DNA from 2 places in the Bradyrhizobium sp. ISRA430 genome. Region 2 is predicted to be linked to the other one. Evidence: predicted binding sites of a transcription regulator. Region 2 holds the regulator's gene; the other holds the start of a gene.

Region 1 (7,699 bases), 120 kb from region 2:
CGCCGCGCATGCCGCGCGATCGCCGGCAGCTTCCACAGCGGCACCTCGAGGCGCGTGAGGATCTCGCGCGTCGACGCATGCCGTAGCCCCTCGACCTCCTCATCTGCGACGCGCCGAAAGCCGAAGCGATCGGCAACATCGTTGACTCTGAGGTGACCATAGCCCTCGATTGCGGTGCGCAGGAACCACGGAAAGCTGTCGGCCAGCGTGCCGTCGAGATCGAAGATGGCGAGGGAGTAGGGCATTGCGGGAGAGGTGCCGGGCGGATCGAGCAACATGCTCGCTGGCGACGCACTGACAGATGCTATCTGAGATGCTATATTGACCTCCACAGAGGTGACAGATGTCGGAGCTACTGGCAAGGATTACGGTCGACCCGGAACGCATGCATGGACGCCCCTGTATTCGCGATCTGCGCATCACAGTTGCCGACGTTCTGGGATTGCTGTCCGCCGGGCAGTCGCGCGAGAGCATTCTCGAGGATTATCCGTATCTGGAGGAGGCCGACATTGACGCGGTGCTCGCCTATGCTGCCCGTCAAGTCGATCACCCGATCATAGCGGCCAAATAGCTTGCTTTACCTGATCGACGCTCAGCTTCCACCCGCACTCGCGGATGCCATGCGTCGAGCAGGATTCGAGGCGGCTCATGTCGTCGAGTTCGGGATGGCAACCGCGACCGACGGAGCGATTTGGAACGAAGCCATTTCTCGATCAGCCATTCTCGTGACCAAGGATCGCGATTTCTCGCTGCTTCGCGCTGCAAAGAGGCAGGGGCCGATCGTGCTGTGGGTCCGCGTCGGCAATATCGACAATCGCGCGCTAGTTCGTCAGTTTCTGAGTGCCATGCCGCAAATTGTCGAAGCCGTTGCGCGGGGCGAGGCAGTCATTGAATTCGTTGGCAGCTAGCGGCGGCCGTTACGAGCGTGGGCGTCGCTGACATTCGCCAGCTTTAAGCACCGCCATTGCGGCAATGGGCTGCTGCTCTCGCCGAACTGCCAGGCCAGCACCGCTTCCGCGCCGCGTTTCCTGGTGCCTGTGATATACGCGCAGCGATAGCGGCCCTCGTAGACGCAAAGCACCTGCTGCTCGAGAATGGCGTCACAAAGGAGCAGGTAGTTTGCGCAGAGCATCGCCGGCACCCCCACCAGAGGTGCGATCCCCCAATACCATCAGAGCCGGGAACTACTCCGCCGCCTCGCTGGTGCTCCGCCGCTTCGGCTTCCGCGCCTTCTTCAGCACCGGCTCCAAGAATTGGCCCGTATAGCTCCGCGGCGCCTTGACAATATCTTCGGGCGGGCCCCAGGCGACGATTTCGCCGCCGCCGTCGCCGCCTTCGGGACCGAGATCGATGACCCAGTCGGCGGTCTTGATGACCTCGAGATTGTGCTCGATGACGACGACGGTGTTGCCCTGCGCGACGAGCTCGTGCAGCACTTCCAGGAGTTTCTTGACGTCGTGGAAGTGCAGGCCGGTGGTCGGCTCGTCGAGGATGTAGAGCGTGCGTCCCGTTGCGCGCTTCGACAGCTCTTTTGCCAGCTTGACGCGCTGGGCTTCGCCGCCCGAAAGCGTCGTCGCTTGCTGGCCGACGTGGATGTAGTCCAGGCCGACGCGGTGCAGCGTGTTGAAAGTTTCGCGGACGCGCGGGACGGCCTTGAAGAAATCGGCGGCTTCCTCGACGGTCATGTCGAGGACGTCAGCGATGCTCTTGCCCTTGAACAGGACTTCCAGCGTCTCGCGGTTGTAGCGCTTGCCCTTGCAGACGTCGCAGGTGACGTAGACGTCGGGCAGAAAGTGCATCTCGATCTTGATGACGCCGTCGCCCTGGCACGCCTCGCAGCGGCCGCCCTTGACGTTGAAGGAGAAACGGCCGGGCTCGTAACCGCGCGCCTTCGCCTCGGGGAGCCCGGCGAACCACTCGCGGATCGGCGTGAAAGCGCCGGTATAGGTCGCGGGGTTGGAGCGCGGGGTGCGGCCGATCGGCGACTGGTCGATGTCGATGATCTTGTCGATGTGCTCGAGGCCCTCGATGCGGTCGTGCGGGGCGGCGCCTTCGCTCGCGCCGTTCAGCTTGCGGGCGATGGCGCGGTAGAGCGTGTCGATCAGTAGCGTCGACTTGCCGCCGCCGGAGACGCCGGTGACGCAGGTGAACAGGCCGAGCGGGATCTCCGCCGTGATATTCTTCAGGTTATTGCCTCGCGCGTTCACCACCTTGATGGTGCGGCGATGGTTCGGCGGGCGCCGCTCCGGCACCTCGACCTCGAGCTCGCCGGTGAGATATTTGCCGGTCAGCGATTTCGGGTTGCGCATGATCTCGGCGGGCGTGCCTTCGGCAACGATGTTGCCGCCATGCATGCCGGCGCCGGGGCCGATGTCGAGCACGTAGTCGGCCAAGCGAATGGCATCCTCGTCATGCTCGACCACGACCACGGTGTTGCCGAGGTCGCGCAGGCGCTTGAGCGTATCGAGCAGGCGGGCATTGTCGCGCTGGTGCAGGCCGATCGAGGGCTCGTCCAGCACGTAGAGCACGCCGGTCAGACCGGAGCCGATCTGCGAGGCGAGGCGAATGCGCTGGCTCTCGCCGCCGGACAGCGTGCCGGAGGAGCGGGAGAGGGTGAGATAGTTGAGGCCGACGTCGAGCAGGAAGGTGAGGCGCTCGCGGATCTCCTTGAGGATGCGGCTCGCGATCTCGTTCTGCTGCGCGTTCAGCGCCTCCGGCACACCCTCGAACCACTCGCCGGCGCGTTTCACCGACAGCTCGGAGATCTCGCCGATATGCTTGCCGCCGACCTTGACGCACAGCGCCTCGGGCTTGAGCCGAAAGCCTTTGCAGGCCTCGCAGGGGACGTCGTGGAAATACTTCGCCAGCTCCTCGCGCGCCCACTCGCTCTCGGTCTCGCGATAGCGGCGGTTGATGTTGGTGATGACGCCCTCGAACGGCTTCTTGGTGTCGTAGGAGCGCACGCCGTCCTCGTACGAGAACTTGATCTCGTCGTCGCCGGAGCCATAGAGGATCGCGTCTCTCGTCTTCTTCGGCAGGTCCTTCCACTTGGTGTCGAGCGCGAACTTGTAGTGCTTGCCGAGCGCGGTCAGCGTCTGCACATAGTAGGGCGACGACGACTTGGCCCAGGGCGCTATCGCGCCTTTGCGAAGAGTGAGCTCCTTGTCGGGGATGACGAGATCCTCATCGACATGCTGCTCGACGCCGAGGCCGCCGCAGGCCGGGCAGGCGCCATAGGGATTGTTGAACGAGAACAGCCGCGGCTCGACCTCCGGAATGGTGAAGCCGGAGACCGGGCAGGCGAACTTTTCCGAGAACAGGATTCGCTCGGGGCCGCTCTTGTCGTGGATCTTTGCGGTCTTCTTCTTCTCTTCCGCAGGCGCGGCGGCCGGCGTGTCGGCGAACTCGACGACGGCGAGGCCCTCGGCGAGCTTCAGCGCGGTCTCAAAGCTCTCGGCGAGACGCTGGCCGATATCGGCGCGCACCACGATGCGGTCGACCACGACGTCGATGTCGTGCGGGAATTTCTTGTCGAGGTTAGGGGCCTCCGCGAGCTCGTAGAAGGTGCCGTCGATCTTGACGCGCTGGAAGCCCTTCTTGAGCCATTCGGCGAGCTCCTTCTTGTACTCACCCTTGCGGCCGCGCACGACCGGCGCGAGCAGATAGAGGCGCGTGCCCTCGGGCAGCGCCAGCACGCGGTCGACCATCTGCGAGACGGTCTGGCTCTCGATCGGCAGACCCGTGGCCGGCGAATAGGGCACGCCGACGCGCGCCCAGAGCAGGCGCATGTAGTCGTAGATCTCGGTGACGGTGCCGACGGTGGAGCGCGGGTTCTTCGAGGTCGTCTTCTGCTCGATCGAGATCGCCGGCGACAGGCCGTCGATCTGGTCGACGTCCGGCTTCTGCATCATCTCCAGGAACTGGCGCGCATAGGCCGACAGCGACTCGACGTAACGGCGCTGGCCTTCGGCATAGATCGTGTCGAAGGCGAGCGAGGATTTGCCGGAGCCGGACAGGCCCGTGAACACCACGAGCTTGTCGCGCGGGATCTCGACGTCGATGTTCTTGAGGTTGTGCTCGCGTGCGCCACGGATCGTAATTGCGCGCAGGCTCGAGCCCGCGTTCTGCTGTTGGCGCTTCGCCTTGATCACTTCATCCATCCTGGTGGTCCCCAAGAACCGAAAACAAGAACCCAAACCCAACGGGAAAATCCCAAAGGCGCGCGGCCGCGCCAGCGTTCAGGCGCGCGCGTTGCCGGGAACCGGGATCGGCGCCGATGGGTATGTCAGCGAACGTAGGAAGAACGAGGGCGGATTTCCAGTGCGAGTTGCGAATCGTCAACGGATTGTTGGTGCGCTGGCGGCACGTGGCAGTAGCAACGCTCGGTAGCGGCTGTCGGCGCTTCGTTCGCAGTCGAATACGGATCGTGTGATCGGCGCCTGAGCAGGATGCGCGCGAAAACAAAAAGGCCGGCGCAAGGCCGGCCTCTCATAGCGCGATGGCGCTGGGGCGAAGCTTAGTACTTCGCGACCACCGGGGCGCCGAAGTGATAGTTCACGCCGACCTGCACGGTGTGGAAGTTGAGCGTGCCCGAGGGCAGGGCGCCGGAGAAATAGGTCTCGCCGGCGAGGCTGCGATAGAGATACTCGCCCTTGACCGACCACTGCGGCGCGAAGAACGCTTCGACGCCGGCGCCGACGGTCCAGCCGGAGTGCCACTTGCTGTCCGACGCGGTGATGCCGAGTGCGGAGAGGCTGATCTTGTTGTCGATCCAGGCATAGCCGCCGGTGCCGTAGAACAGGACCTGGTTGACCGCCCAGCCGATGCGGCCGCGCACGGTGCCCATCGCATCGGTCTTCGAGCTCGCCGTTGCGGTCGCAACACCGAAGCCGGGGACGACGGTGGCGCCGGTCACCGAAGCGCTGACGTCAGCCCAGGCGCCGTCGGCTTCGAGGCCGAACACGACGTTGCCGGCCTGCCAGTTGTAGCCGGCCGTGCCGCCGACAAAGCCGCCCTTCATCTTCGGGTCGGTCGAGGAATTTTCCCACGCGCCGCCACCGACGATACCGAGGTAGAAGCCGGTCCAGTTGTAGACCGCGGCCGGAGCGATCGGAGCCTTGGTGTAGTGGCGGGCTGCGAGATCGGCAGCCGTGGCGGGAGCAAATGCGCTCAGTGCGAACAAACAGGCCGAAGCCAACAAAACCTTCTTCATCTTCAATTCAGTCCCAGTCCCGGTTTCTGTTTTTGCCTTCCGTGCGAAAGGAAGGACATCGGACGCTCTCGTCCAACTGCGGCCGGCTTACACCAGCGAAGCTGGAAGTTGTGTACCCCAAAAGTCACAACAGGTCAGAAAACGGGCTGCATTGCTGACCTATTGTTCAGCAGCGCGCAGCAAAAAGGCCGGCGCGAGGCCGGCCTTGAAGCACCGATCGATATCCGGGTGATATCAGTACTTTGCGATCACCGGGCCACCCCAGCGATAGTTCACGCGGACGAGCCCCATATCGACATCCTGGCTGATGCGCTCGGTTTGCACGAAGACGCCACCGAGGGAGAAGTCGTTGTTGCGGTGTCCCAGGAAGATATGATCGTACTCGACGCCGACCGACCAGTTGGGCGCGAAGCCGAACTCCAGGCCAGCGCCGACGGTGCCGCCCCAGCGGGTCTCGCGAGCCGAGCCGAAGACGGTGCCTGCGCCTACAAAGCCTGGCGCTGTGATCAGGTCGTACCTGTCTCCGACCACCGCACCGCCGCCCTTCACGTAGAAGAGGACGTTGTTCCAAGCGTAACCAACCTGTCCCGTGATCAGGCCGAAAGCGTCGATCCGGGTGCGGTTCTGCTGGAAAGGCGCGCTGGGGCTGATGTTGTCGCCCTTGAAGTCAGCCCAGTTGCCCTGACCCTCGACACCGAACACCCAGTTGGCCGACTGCCAGCGATAGCCGATCTGGCCACCGACAGTGCCCCCGGTCGCGTCGTGGCAACCGTCGCCCACCAGCGTGCCGGTTACCGGTGTCACAAAGTCCCAGCACTTGTGGCTGGTGCCGCCACCGCCGTTGATGCCGATGTAGAAGCCGCTCCAGTCGTAGACCGCGGCCACCGCAGGCGGCGGAGCCTTGGTGTACGGACGCGCGGCGAGGTCCGCAGCGCTCGCGGGAGCTGACAGGCTCAGTGCCACAGCTCCGATTGCACCCACCCAAATCTTATTCATTGCAGTCTCCCCAGTTTCGCCCGCTTCTCGAAATCCCCGAAGCGGTCAATTAGGCGCGACGCCCATATGAACTAATTCCGAGGCAACCCTAGCTTAATGTCGCACCTGAGTCCGTCTCCGAAATGCAACAGACGCAGACGAACGACAGAGCCGGTAAGTTAATGAATGTTAAGTGGTTTCAACCGTTCGCGGGAACCCAAAAAAGTTCCATCTCGGTTTGCCACTTTCTCGACGCATCCGCGTCATTCAGCCGTCACAGCCTTCCGTTGGTTTCGCCAAGAACAAATCTGGAACAAGGCGACCGCCGATGCTATATGTGGGGATAAGTTGAGGGGTGGCGGGCTGATCGGCGGCTGCAAGCGCCTTGCGAGCGTATAGGGTCCTCCCAACGGGCGAATGGCGCGGCAACGCGCGGCCTTTTTCGAAATTCAGTGACGTTTGGAGTGGAGAGCGGCGATGGCGGGAAGCATCAACAAGGTCATTCTGGTCGGAAATCTCGGCAAGGATCCGGAAATCCGCCGCACCCAGGACGGGCGACCGATCGCAAATCTGTCGATCGCGACCTCGGAAACCTGGCGGGACAAGGCGACCGGCGAGCGCAAGGAAAAGACCGAGTGGCACCGCGTGGTGATCTTCAACGAGGGGCTCGCCAAGGTCGCCGAACAGTACCTGAAGAAGGGCTCGAAGGTTTACGTCGAGGGCGCGCTCCAGACCCGCAAATGGACCGATCAGAGCGGGGTGGAGAAATACTCCACCGAAGTCGTGCTCCAGGGCTTCAACTCGAACCTCACCATGCTCGACGGCCGTGGCGGCGGAGGAGGCGGCAACTTCGGCGAGGAGCCGGGCGGCGACTTCGGCTCCAGCGGTCCGGTCAGCAGCGCTCCGCGCCGTCCTGTGGCCGCTGGCGGCGGTCGCAACAGCGACATGGATGACGACATCCCGTTCTGAGGCCGCGAGGGCGCAGGGTACCTCGCATCTTGGATCCCGCTAACTCGCGTAAAGCGGCAAAATTCCTTACCAATCGTCGGATAGGGCTTGGCATTTCCGGCCTTGCTTCAGATTGCGCCTGAGCTTTTGACGGGGCGCGATGTGAATGGTATTAACTTGATGTTAATTCTATTCACATTGCCGTTTCCGCCGCTCTGGAGGTCGCCCGCCCATGAGCCTCGCGCCACTGCTTGAGGCCGCGCCGGCCATTCCGCTGCATGCCTTCGCGGCCATGGCCGCGTTCGGGCTTGGCCTCGTTCAGTTCGCGGCGCCCAAGGGCACGCTGCCGCATCGGACGATCGGCTGGATCTGGGTCGTCCTGATGGTCGTCGTGGCCGCGTCGTCATTCTGGATCCACCAGATCCGGCTGGTTGGCCCGTTCAGCCCGATCCATCTCCTGTCGATCTTCACGCTGGTGGTGCTGCCACTGGCGGTGTGGCGCGCCCATACTCATCGCGTCGCCGATCATCGCCGGATGATGATCTTCATCTTTACCGGCGCGCT
Region 2 (7,699 bases):
CCATCCCCGTGATCGCGCCCTCGATCAGCTTGGCGTTGTCGGGCTTCTCGACATAGGTCGCCTTTACACGCTCGAAGACCTCGCCGAACAGGTTAAGCTGGGAATAGGCGTCGTCCACGCTCGCCGCCGCCCTCGCCGCCCAGTGTCCGCCCTGCGGACCGGTCATCAGAAGGGTCAGACACGCGCCGGTGAGCGCGCCGAGGGGAAACAGCAGGGTTTTCCGCATGGATTGATTGGCCTTTTTCGCTGGCGGTTGGCAGGCGCCATGCAAATGGCGATCCAACCCGCTTCTCACAACACCATTCTGGTTTCTTCAAGGCCGGCCTGACACGCCGGCGGGTACACCGCAAAATCCGCTTCGTGCCGGCCTAAATTTTTGGCAACGTTCCGAAACCGTTTCGCGCAATGCGAGAATCGGCCGCCGGACCACGCTTCGCAGCTATGCGATTTTAGGATGGTTTTGGAGGGCCGAACGGGATAGGCGATGACTTAAGGCTTCAAATTCTCGGGAGGATAACAATGAACGAAGCGCCCCGCATCCGGCCGGAACGGAACGTCGAACTCGGCGCCAGCAACGAGCCGTTCCAGAACCTGCACGAATTTATCCGGAAGGCGCGCTCCAACCTCAACCAGAACGCCTGGGACTACATCGTCGGCGCCGCCGAGACCGAGACCACCATGCGCCGCAACCGCATGGCGCTCGACGAGATCGCGTTCCGGCCGCGCGTTCTGCGCGATGTCCGCAAAGTCGACGGTTCCGTCGAGCTGTTCGGCCGGAAGATGCGCCTGCCGGTCGTCCTGGCGCCGGTCGGAGCGCTCGAGATCTTCGATCCGCATGGCGCGGCCAGCGTGGCGCGCGGCGCCGGCGCGTTCGGGGCAGCGCATATGCTGAGCTCGGTATCCGACCCGGGCCTGGAAAAGACTGCCGAGGCCGCGCCCGGTGCGCTACGCTTCTATCAGCTCTATGTCCGCGGCGACGACGCCTTCGTCGAGGATGTCGTCAGCCGGGCCGTGAAGAACACCTATGCCGCTTTTTGCCTGACCGTCGACACCGCCCATTACAGCCGCCGTGAGCGTGACATCGCCAAACGCTATGTTCGCGAGAGCCGCCTGCGCGCCACCGGTGGCGACTTCCAGAAGGGGCTGGAGTGGCGGACCGTGAAGATGATCAAGGACAAGTTCAAGATCCCGCTGATCCTCAAGGGCATCGCCACCGCCGAGGATGCGTTGATCGCGCTCGATCACGGCGTCGAATGGATCTACGTCTCCAACCATGGCGGCCGCCAGCTCGATCACGGCCGCGGCGCCATGCATGTGCTGCCCGAAATCGTCGAGGCAGTGAAAGGACGCGCCAAGATCATGGTCGATGGCGGCATCTGCCGCGGCACCGACATCGTCAAGGCGATCGCGGCGGGCGCCGACATGGTCGGCATCGGCCGGCTGCAATGCTGGGCGCTGGCGGCCGCGGGCGAAGCTGGCGTGACGCGGATGCTGGAGCTGTTGGAGGACGAAGTGCTGCGCTGCCTCGGCCTCTTGGGCGCCACCTCCTTCGCCGAGATCGACAAGTCCTGCCTGCATCCGGCGACCGCCACCAACGCGCCCAGCGTGTTCAGCGCATTTCCGCTGCTCGACATCGAGCCCTATCGGTATTGATCTTGCCGATACTGACCTGAAAGGACGCAATGACATCGCTCTCTCCCGGCAGCGCGGATGCCCTCCTCTTCGATCTCGGGCGCGTCGTGCTCGACATCGATTTCTCCAGGACGATCGCCTGCTGGGCGGGACATGCCGGCTGCAAGCCCGAGGCCATCGTCGCGCGCTATGTGCGTGACGAGGCCTACAAGCTGCACGAAGTCGGCAAGCTCAGTGACGCGGCATATTTCGACTCGCTGCGCTCATCGCTCGGCATCAGCCTTTCGGACGCGCAGTTCCTGGAGGGCTGGAACGCGGTGTTCACGGGGGAGATGCCCGACATCGCGGAGCTGTTGCCGCGTGCGGCGAAGCACATGCCGCTGTACGCCTTCTCCAATACCAACCAGCCGCATGTGGACTATTTCTCGAAGGAATATGCCGACCTGCTCGGCCATTTCCGCGAGCTGTACCTGTCGTCCAGCATCGGTCTGCGCAAACCGGACGCCGAAGCCTTCGACCATGTGGTGGGCGCCATCGGCGTGCCGGCCGAGCGGATCGTCTTCTTTGACGACCTCGCCGAGAACATCGAAGGGGCGCGGGCGCGCGGACTGACGGCGGTACACGTGACCTCGCCCACCGACGTCGGACATGCGCTGACGGCGCTGGGGATCTGAGGGCCGGCGTTCTGGTGGCTTTGCTTGATCCTGCCGACGTTCACGGGAACCCATCGGCCCGCGACGAGGAACCAAATCACTTTGTGCATTTTTGTGCAGAGTTCCTGGAACGGAATGCCTGATTCCGGACTCTTGAGTTCGTCGGGGATTTCTACATCGGACTGATCGTCGTGTTGGGTAAAGCCTACCTCACCAAGCAAGCCTCTCTCCTGCTCGAATTCGCCAGAACCACGTCGGACTCGGATCTCTCAGCCAAGCTGATTAGCAAGGCCGCCGATCTGAAATCGCAGGCCGATCCCCTGCCCGACAAGGATCAAAGTCCCAACGCGCCCGATGTGGCCAAGGATGCTAGTCGGAACGAGCCGACGGGAGCGGATTGATGTTGACCATGGCCCTTGTTGCTTTCGTTCTTGCGATCGCTGCGCGGGTGCCAGTCTGCAGCGTCATCCAGATCATGTCGCACCGGACCTGAATCCAATCATCTCACAAGCGTAGAAGCCGGCACGATCGTTCGTCCGGACGCCGGGTTTTGCTTCGGCGCACGCGCTCGGCTAGAACCCTTGACGCCGAGACGGTTCGATTTGCCAATCGACTTGCCAAGCAGGAGATTTCGCCCGTGGCCCTGATGCCGGTTTCTGACGCGCTTGCCGCGGTGCTGGCCGGCGTGGAGCCGCTATCCGAAGAGATGATCGCGCTGGAAGGCGCCTTTCACCGCGTACTGGCACGCGACGTCACCGCCCGGCGTACGCAGCCCCCCCAGGCAATGTCGGCGATGGACGGCTATGCCGTGCGCGCGAGCGATGCGGCCAAGGTCGATGCGCAGCTCAGCGTGATCGGCGAGGTCGCGGCGGGCCGGCCGTTCGCGCCAACGCTGGGTGCCGGCGAGGCGGTCCGGATCTTCACCGGCGGCGTGATTCCCAACGGCGCAGATGCCGTCGTGATCCAGGAGGACACGGTCGCGGACGGCAAGCGCATCACGATCAAGGAGGCCGCCGTCGCCGGACGGCATATCCGGCGCGCCGGCGTCGACTTTTCCGAGGGCGACGTGCTGCTACGGGCAGGCGCCCGCCTCACCGAGCGAAGCCTGGCCCTCGCCGCCGGTATGAACCATCCTGACCTTCCCGTCCGCCGCCGCCCGAAGGTCGCAATCCTCGCCACCGGCGATGAGCTGGTGATGCCGGGCACAACACCCGGCCCCGGCCAGATCGTCTATTCCAACGGCTATGCGATCCACGCGCTGGCGCGCCGGGAGGGCGCCGACACGATCGACCTTGGGATCGCCGCCGACACCCTGGAGGCCACCACCGCCGGTATCCGCTCCGCCCGCGAAACCGGCGCCGACGTCCTGATCACGACCGGCGGTGCGTCGGTCGGCGATCACGATCTGGTCCAGCAGGCGCTCAAGGCCGAGGGCATTGCGATGGCGTTCTGGAAGATCGCGATGCGGCCGGGCAAGCCGATGATGCATGGCCATCTCGGCGCGATGCGCGTGATCGGCCTGCCCGGCAATCCGGTCTCGTCTTACGTTTGCGCCTTCCTGTTCATGGTGCCGTTGATTCGCGCGCTTGCGGGCCGTCAGCCCGTTCACCACCGCCGCGAGCGCGCCGTAGTCGGGGGCGAGCTCGCCGCCAACGACATGCGCGAGGACTATCTTCGCGTGCGCCTCGAAGAGCGCGACGACGGCACGCTGGTCGCGGTTCCCGTCAACAATCAGGACTCTTCTCTGCTTGCAAATCTCGCTGCGGCACAGGCACTTCTCGTGCGGCCGCCGTTCGCGCCGAAGGCCGAAGCAGGCGCGCCCTGCGAGGTGTTGCGGCTGCCCGCTTGAACGAGCCGGCCGCGCGTGTTCCGCGAAGTTTATCGTGTTCACGCAAAATTAAGCAGTTGCGGAACACATATCGAACATATAGTGTCCGTTCATGATTTGTTTCGAGCATCTAGCGGTGCGCCGCTAACTTCAGCGTCTCGGAATCGAACGACATCAACCGGGGGATTTGGTCGAGATGTTAACGCGCAAACAATACGAGCTTCTGCGGTTCATCAGCGAACGCCTGAAGGAAAGCGGCGTGCCGCCCTCCTTCGACGAGATGAAGGACGCGCTCGATCTGCGCTCGAAGTCGGGCATCCATCGCCTGATCACCGCACTCGAGGAGCGCGGCTTCATCCGCCGCCTGCCCAATCGTGCCCGCGCCATCGAAGTGATCAAGCTGCCCGAGCTTCAGGCCGCGGCCGGCAATCGGCGCGGCTTCACGCCGAGCGTCATCGAAGGCAATCTCGGTAAGGTACGCGGCTCCAGCGCCCCCGTGGACGAGGGTGAACGTCCGGTCGCTGTGCCCGTGATGGGCCGCATCGCGGCGGGCACGCCGATCGAGGCCTTGCAGACCCGCAGCCACACCATCAGCGTACCGCCGGACATGCTCGGCTCGGGCGAGCATTACGCGCTCGAAGTGCGCGGCGATTCGATGGTGGAGGCCGGCATCCTCGACGGCGACATGGCGCTGATCCAGCGCAACGAGAGCGCCGACACCGGCGACATCGTGGTGGCCCTGATCGACGACGAGGAAGCGACCCTGAAACGCTTCCGCCGGCGCGGCGCCTCGATCGCGCTCGAGCCGGCCAATGCGGCCTACGAGGTGCGCATCCTGCCGCCGAACCGCGTAAAGATTCAGGGCAAGCTGATCGGGCTGTACCGGAAATACTGAGCGTCTTCGGCGAGGCGTGAGCCGATGCAAGTCGCGTGGAGCAATCGACCTCCGCCGCGTGTTGTGCAGCGCCGGTGAATTCAGGATTGATCTCGACGAGCGCAACAGAAGAAAATTCGCACGAGCCTGCTTTGTTCCAAAGGCTCTTGCTCAACGCAGAAAAGATAATGTGATCGGCAGGTCTGCACGCAAGTCGCAGATTTGCCCTCAACATCGCATATCATCGGAGCCTTCCTGATAGAGGCCTGGGCCTCCGGGGGCACGGGTCGCTATCTCTTATGAGGAGCACTTGCGATGTGTGACTACAGCCTGCATGCCGTCGCGACCCGTCCCGCCCAGGTCGGTGAGACGATCGTCACGACAACCTTCCGCGGCACCTCGACGCGCGGCTTCGCTTCGGAAGCCGATCTCTCCGTCGCGGTCTGCCTGCTGCCGGGAACGGAGCTCGCCTTCGCCGACAACGTCCGCTACGACAATCGCTGGATCTGGACGCGCACCATCAACTCCCGCGTCGGCAAGTTCGGCAAAGTCGATCCGCACATTCCCGATCGCCATCATGACGCGATCGAATTCCCCGACGGCAAATATGTGCTGGTGACGCAGCTCGTCGAAGGCCAGCGCGCAACCGTGCTGCAATTGCCGGTGACCCAGCCGGCCGGTGAGCACAAGCCGCAAGTCGCCGCTGACAGGCCGCAGCCGACCGTTACGCGCCTGCCGATCGGCTGACGCGTAATATTTGAGCATGATCTCCGCGCAAACGCATTCCGCGTTTGTCGCGAAGGGAAAAACGCTACACACTTTTCCGGATCATGCGTCAGTCCTCGACCTGAAGGTCGGCCTCCGACGGCGTTGCGTCCCTGGAGCGCGGTGCGGCCGGCCGTGGCGCGAGGTTTGGTTCATAATAGCCATCGCCGGCGATTGCCGGCGACCAGGGGCGATTTGCGCCCCTCGCCCTCACCGCCTGCACCGCAAAGCCGTCGCCGCGGCGCGCGAGCGCCAAGCCGCCCTGGCTCATGAGACGATCCCGGTCGACCACCATCGCCGCACAATCGGGCGGCGCGGGTCTCGCTGTCACCACCAGCGCAGCCCGGCTGCAATCATCCGAGAGCGCATCCACGCGCAGCGCCAGCGCGATCAGGCGGCCGTCGGCGAGCGGGGTCACGCATCCGGATTCGTCGCATGACACGCCGCTACCGAGCGATGCATCACCGGCGCTGCGCGGATCGGCATCGGCCGCAAGCCACTCCTTGGCGAGGAACGCGTCCTTGTTCGCCGCGATGAGATGCAAGCGGCCGTCGCTGCCGCGCACTGCGATGTTACGCCCGTCGCCTGCGATCAGGACGTCCGGCTGGCGCACGGACACCGCCCACACAATCGCTGCGACCAGCACGAGCGCACCGGTCCAGCGCAAGGGCGTGCGCAACAGGCCCATCAGGACGATGCCGATGCTCGCCGCGATCAGCGGGGCGATGCCGAAAGCGGCAATGCGGCCGACCGCGCCCGGAAGATTCGCAACCCACTGCGCGACCACGACCATCCAGTCGATGCCGACACCCATCAGCCACCAGAACACGCCGTCGAGCCCGAACGGCGCTGCGATCAATCCCAACAGCCCGGCCGGCATCACCAGCGCCGAGACCACCGGCATCGCCGCGAGGTTCGCGAGCACACCGAACGGCGTGACGCGGTGAAAGTGGAAGGCGGCATAGGGCGTGGTCGCAAAGCCCGCGATCAGCGAGGCCAGGAACAGCATGGCGATCTCACGGCCGCCCCACAGCGCAATCCGCGCCGTCGCCGAATGATCGGGTGAGGCAAACAGGTTCGGCATGCCGATCTGCACCAGCGCAACCAGCCCAAGCGTTGCCGCAAACGACATCTGGAAGCTCGGATGCACCAGCGCCTCCGGCGCGACCGCAAGCACGATCAGCGCGGCCACCGCCAGCGTGCGGAACGTGATGGCTCGGCGATCGACCATGACCGCGATCAGCACCACTGCGGTCATGAAAAACGATCTTTGGGTCGCGACCTCCGCGCCGGAGAGCAACAGATAGAACGCCGCGGCGACGAGCGCGGCAGCGGCCGACCACTTCTTGATCGGAAAGCTGACGGCCAGACCCGGGATCAGCGCGAGCAATGCGCGGATCGCGAAGAAGACGACGCCGGCGACGACCGCCATGTGATAACCCGAAATCGAGAGCACATGGCCGAGGCCGGAGATGAACATGGCATCGTTCACCGGCGTGGTAATCGCATCGCGCCGGCCGGTGAGCAGCGCAGTGGCGATCGCGCGATTGTCGCCGTCGAGCGTGGCGCGGATGCGCGCATCGATGGCATCGCGCAGCCCCTGCATGAAGGCTGCATAGCGCAGTCGCAAGCCTCCGCCGTCGGGCGGCGCGGAAGCCGTGATCGTACCCATCACGAAGCCGGAGGCGCCGATACCCTGGAAGAACATGTCGCGGGAGAAATCGTAGCTGCCGGGACGCAGGGGCGAGAGCGGCGGCATCAGCCGCGCCTTCAACTGCACGAAGCTGCCGACTTCGGGCGCAGTGCCCTTGCGCACCGAGAGGCGGACGCGTTCGAGCGTGACGTCGCTGCGCTGGGCCTCCATGCCGGTGACGCGCAGCACGAAACGGTCGGTGCGCTCGCGGATGTCGCGGGTCTCGACGAAGCCCGACAACGACACGGAATAGA

Evidence for each region. Region 2 encodes LexA, which represses DNA repair genes until DNA is damaged. Its sites were predicted from a motif close to TGTTCNNNNTGTGTTCNG; they were not measured.
Region 1: uvrA (excinuclease ABC subunit UvrA) is a predicted target of LexA. The motif match lies at 4,289-4,306, and genes of this name have one in related genera.

The regions. Positions count from the first base shown of each region.
Region 1 covers NZ_CP094516.1:1,018,664-1,026,362, forward strand. The annotation lists gene MTX21_RS05255 (HAD-IA family hydrolase) at 1-245, opposite strand, end outside; gene MTX21_RS05260 (DUF433 domain-containing protein) at 344-571, shown strand; gene MTX21_RS05265 (DUF5615 family PIN-like protein) at 573-908, shown strand; gene MTX21_RS05270 (hypothetical protein) at 905-1,132, opposite strand; gene uvrA (excinuclease ABC subunit UvrA) at 1,185-4,160, opposite strand; gene MTX21_RS05280 (outer membrane protein) at 4,517-5,212, opposite strand; gene MTX21_RS05285 (outer membrane beta-barrel protein) at 5,447-6,208, opposite strand; gene MTX21_RS05290 (single-stranded DNA-binding protein) at 6,665-7,156, shown strand; gene MTX21_RS05295 (DUF2306 domain-containing protein) at 7,368-7,699, shown strand, end outside.
Region 2 covers NZ_CP094516.1:895,476-903,174, reverse strand. The annotation lists gene MTX21_RS04705 (S41 family peptidase) at 1-226, opposite strand, end outside; gene MTX21_RS04700 (alpha-hydroxy acid oxidase) at 520-1,653, shown strand; gene MTX21_RS04695 (HAD-IA family hydrolase) at 1,683-2,306, shown strand; gene MTX21_RS04690 (hypothetical protein) at 2,477-2,686, shown strand; gene glp (gephyrin-like molybdotransferase Glp) at 2,923-4,134, shown strand; gene lexA (transcriptional repressor LexA) at 4,310-5,008, shown strand; gene MTX21_RS04675 (hypothetical protein) at 5,303-5,734, shown strand; gene MTX21_RS04670 (ComEC/Rec2 family competence protein) at 5,823-7,699, opposite strand, start outside.